Regions from separate parts of the Serratia entomophila genome, predicted to be linked through region 1. Evidence: predicted binding sites of a transcription regulator. Region 1 holds the regulator's gene; the other holds the start of a gene.
What was found. The regulator PhoB, encoded in region 1, activates phosphate uptake and scavenging genes when phosphate is short. The targets are predictions, from matches to a motif close to CTGTCATAAAACTGNCNNAT.
Positions count from the first base shown of each region.

Region 1 (2,203 bases):
TCGGCAGCGGCAGCCCCAGTTGGTCGCGCCGGGCGCAGGCCGCCTGATACAGCGTCTGATAGTGTTCGGCGATCGCTTCCTGCAGCGCCTGCTGCTTCTGCGCGCCGGATTCGCCGGCGCGGCTGGTGAGCAGATCGCGCGGCCGCAGAAAGGGGATGGCGCACAGCACCGCGCCCGGCTGGCCGTCGCGCTGGTTCAGCACCAGGATTTGCCGTTCAATGTCGCTTTGGGCATTGGCGATGACGGTGGTATTCAGGCAGGAAAGCAGTTCGCGCGACTCGTTCAACGTCGCCACGGAATCGTGGTTGCCGCCCAGCACCACCAGCTGGCAGCCGGTACGTTGCAGCTCCACCACGAAACGGTTATACAGCTCGCGGGCATAGCTGGGTGGGGAGCCGGTATCGAACAGATCCCCGGCGACGATCAGCGCATCCACCTGCTGTTGCTCGATCTGTTCGATCAGCCAGCGCAAAAAAGCCTGATGCTCGGCGGCGCGGCTTTTGGTGAAAAAGTACTGGCCAAGATGCCAGTCAGAGGTGTGGATCAGGCGCATGACACTCCCGGGGCGAAAAGGTAATGGCGGGGATTATAAAGGGAATATGATGTTTCTGCGTCCTTTGAAATAGTCGCTATGCTTACTGCCTGTAACAACCGGTTTTTTTCATGGCTATTTATTTCATAAATCTGTCACAAAACTGACGCATAATGGCGCCCGCAATCAACTGTGATCGCTAACACATTGGCAGGATTGACGATGGCAAGACGCATACTGGTGGTGGAAGACGAAGCGCCGATCCGTGAGATGGTGTGCTTTGTGTTGGAACAGAATGGTTACCAACCGTTGGAAGCCGAGGATTATGACAGCGCCGTGACGCGCCTGTCTGAGCCGTTCCCTGATTTGGTGTTGCTCGACTGGATGTTGCCCGGAGGTTCCGGCATTCAGTTTATCAAACATATGAAACGTGAAGCGCTGACCCGCGATATACCGGTGATGATGCTGACCGCACGCGGCGAAGAAGAAGATCGGGTGCGCGGGCTGGAAGTGGGGGCGGATGATTATATCACCAAGCCGTTTTCCCCCAAGGAGCTGGTAGCGCGCATCAAGGCGGTCATGCGCCGCATATCCCCGATGGCGGTGGAAGAAGTGATTGAAATGCAAGGGCTGAGTCTGGATCCTTCCTCCCACCGCGTGATGGCCAACGATCAGGCGCTGGAGATGGGGCCGACCGAATTCAAGCTGCTGCACTTCTTTATGACCCATCCGGAGCGTGTTTATAGCCGCGAACAGTTGCTTAATCACGTTTGGGGCACTAACGTTTATGTGGAAGACCGTACCGTTGACGTGCATATCCGTCGGCTCCGCAAGGCGTTAGAGACCAGTGGTCATGACAAAATGGTTCAAACCGTTCGGGGCACCGGCTACCGGTTCTCAACGCGCTACTGATCGCGCCGCGCTGGAGAATACGCCGTGTTAGAACGTCTGTCGTGGAAGAGGCTGGCTCTGGAGCTGGCTCTTTTTTGTTTGCCTGCTTTGCTGCTGGGGCTGATTTTCGGTTATCTGCCCTGGTTCCTGCTGGCGTCCGCTTTGGCGGCGCTGGTGTGGAATTTTTACAATCAACTCAAACTTTCCCACTGGCTGTGGATCGACCGCAGCATGACGCCGCCCCCCGGGCGCTGGAGCTGGGAGCCGCTGTTCTACGGGCTGTACCAGATGCAGCAGCGCAACCGCCGCCGCCGCCGCGAGCTGGCGTTGTTGATCAAGCGCTTTCGCAGCGGGGCCGAGTCGCTGCCCGATGCGGTGGTGATGACCACCGTCGAAGGCAATATCTTCTGGTGCAACGGGCTGGCGCAGCATTTGCTGGGCTTCCGCTGGCCGGAAGATAACGGCCAACACATTCTCAACCTGCTGCGTTACCCGGAGTTCAGCCACTATCTGCAACAGCAGGAGTTTTCACGCCCGCTGACGCTGCAGCTGAACAACGAACACTACGTCGAATTCCGCGTGATGCCCTATTCCGAAGGCCAACTGCTGATGGTGGCGCGCGACGTGACGCAGATGCGTCAGCTGGAAGGCGCGCGGCGCAACTTCTTCGCCAACGTCAGCCACGAGCTGCGCACGCCGTTGACGGTGCTGCAGGGCTATCTGGAAATGATGAGCGACGAAGAGCTGGACGGTTCGCTGCGCGGCAAGGCGCTGGGCACC
Region 1 is NZ_CP082787.1:992,933-995,135, forward strand. Features, by position in the region: gene sbcD (exonuclease subunit SbcD) at 1-553, opposite strand, end outside; gene phoB (phosphate response regulator transcription factor PhoB) at 755-1,444, shown strand; gene phoR (phosphate regulon sensor histidine kinase PhoR) at 1,469-2,203, shown strand, end outside.

Region 2 (2,203 bases), 1.9 Mb from region 1:
GGCGGTTTTCGTGGATATGCAGCAGGCGGCTGGCGTTAGGGCCATGCGCCGGCAGCGAGACTTCCGGGAAGTTGACCGCCGAGAGGGTCGAACCGTTGTCGGAGTATTTGGCCAGCTTGCCGGCCACTTCGTCGCCGATGTTCTCCTGCGCTTCCTGGGTGGAGCCGCCGATGTGCGGCGTCAGCAGCACGTTGTCGAACTCGCACAGCGGCGAGTTGAACGGATCGCTGTTGGTCGCCGGCTCTTCCGGGAAGACGTCGATCGCCGCCCCGGCCAGGTGATTGCTGGCCAGCGCGTTGCACAGCGCGGGGATATCCACCACGGTGCCGCGCGAGGCGTTGATCAGAATAGCGCCCGGCTTCATCAGCGCCAGCTCTTCCGCGCCCATCATATTCTTGGTCGACAGGGTTTCCGGCACGTGCAGCGTCACCACGTCGCTCATGTTGAGCAGATCGGACAGATGGCGCACCTGCTGAGCATTGCCCAGCGGCAGCTTGTTCTCGATGTCGTAGAAGAACACCTTCATGCCCAGGCCTTCCGCCAGAATGCCCAGCTGGGTGCCGATATGGCCGTAGCCGATAATGCCCAGCTTCTTGCCGCGCGCTTCATATGAGCCGACGGCCAGTTTGTGCCACACGCCGCGGTGCGCCTTGGCGTTGGCGGCCGGAATGCCGCGCAGCATCAACAGCAGCTCGCCCAGCACCATTTCGGCCACGGATCGGGTATTGGAGAATGGCGCGTTAAACACCGGAATGCCGCGTTTGGTCGCCGCTTTCAATTCAACCTGGTTGGTGCCGATGCAGAAACAACCCACCGCAACCAGTTTCTCTGCGGCGGCGAAAACCTCTTCGGTCAGATGCGTGCGCGATCGGATGCCGACGAAGTGCGCATCGCGGATGGATGCCTTGAGCGATTCGGTGTCTAACGCACCTTTATGGTATTCAATGTTGGTATAACCGGCGGCACGTAAGTTATCTACCGTGCTCTGATGAACCCCTTCCACCAACAGGAATTTAATCCTGTCTTTCTCCAATGATACTTTTGCCATTTACCCGACCCTATGTTCAGACTTCAGAAGCGGCTGTTGTGAAACAGCACCCATCCAACATAACAAAAATAACGCGGTCGGCAATACAAACGATTGCCTGCCCGGCAGTACAAGGCTCAAGGTTGCTAACGGTTTCTGGCAGAAAATGCCACAGGGAAAGATTTCGACAGAAGCTTTAGGGAGCCAGCGTCAGTAATGTGACATAAGTCACCAAATTTGGCGCATTCGAGAAAAGATGTTTTAGCCAGTGAATTATGCGGCCGGGAAGCCCCCCCAGGCCGCAGGCGGTGATTTATTCTACGACCTTCACGCCCTCCGGCGTACCGACCAGCGCCACGTCCGCGCCGCGGTTGGCGAACAGGCCGACGGTGACCACACCGGCGATGCCGTTGATTTTGTTCTCCAGCGCCACCGCGTCGGTGATGCTCAGGTTATGCACGTCGAGGATCACGTTGCCGTTGTCGGTCACGACGTTCTGGCGATACTCCGGCAGACCGCCCAGCTTCACCAGCTCGCGCGCTACGTAAGAGCGGGCCATCGGGATCACTTCCACCGGCAGCGGGAATTTGCCCAGCACGTCCACCTGCTTGGAGGAATCGACGATGCAGATGAACTTGCGCGCGATGGCGGCGATGATCTTTTCACGCGTCAGGGCTGCGCCGCCGCCTTTGATCATCTGCATATGGGCGTTGATTTCGTCCGCGCCGTCGACGTAGATATCCAGCGAGTCCACTTCGTTGCTGTCGAACACGTGAATGCCGAGGCTTTTCAGCTTGGCGGTGGAGGCGTCGGAACTGGATACCGCGCCCTCGATCTGATGCTTGATGGAGCCCAGCGCATCAATAAAATGGGCGGCGGTCGAACCGGTGCCCACCCCGACGATGGTGCCCGGCGTCACGTACTCCAGCGCCGCCCAGCCAACCGCTTTTTTCAGTTCATCCTGCGTCATAATATGTCCATTGCCTATGTACGAAAACCTGTGCGTATTATAGGGTAAAACGCGATTTTTCACTCAGGCAGGATCACACTTCTTCACCCTGAGCCGCATTTTTAGCCGCGCCGCGGCCAGATGACCGCGTGATTTTTACACCTGCGCAACCTGCAAAATGTGGCATAGTGCCGGTATCAATTTAATTTAAGGGATATCTTTCCGAT
Region 2 is NZ_CP082787.1:4,080,865-4,083,067, forward strand. Features, by position in the region: gene serA (phosphoglycerate dehydrogenase) at 1-1,048, opposite strand, end outside; gene rpiA (ribose-5-phosphate isomerase RpiA) at 1,341-1,997, opposite strand; gene KHA73_RS19755 (LysR family transcriptional regulator ArgP) at 2,202-2,203, shown strand, end outside.
Region 2: a site for PhoB is predicted at 1,233-1,252, ahead of serA (phosphoglycerate dehydrogenase). Genes of this name have one in related genera too.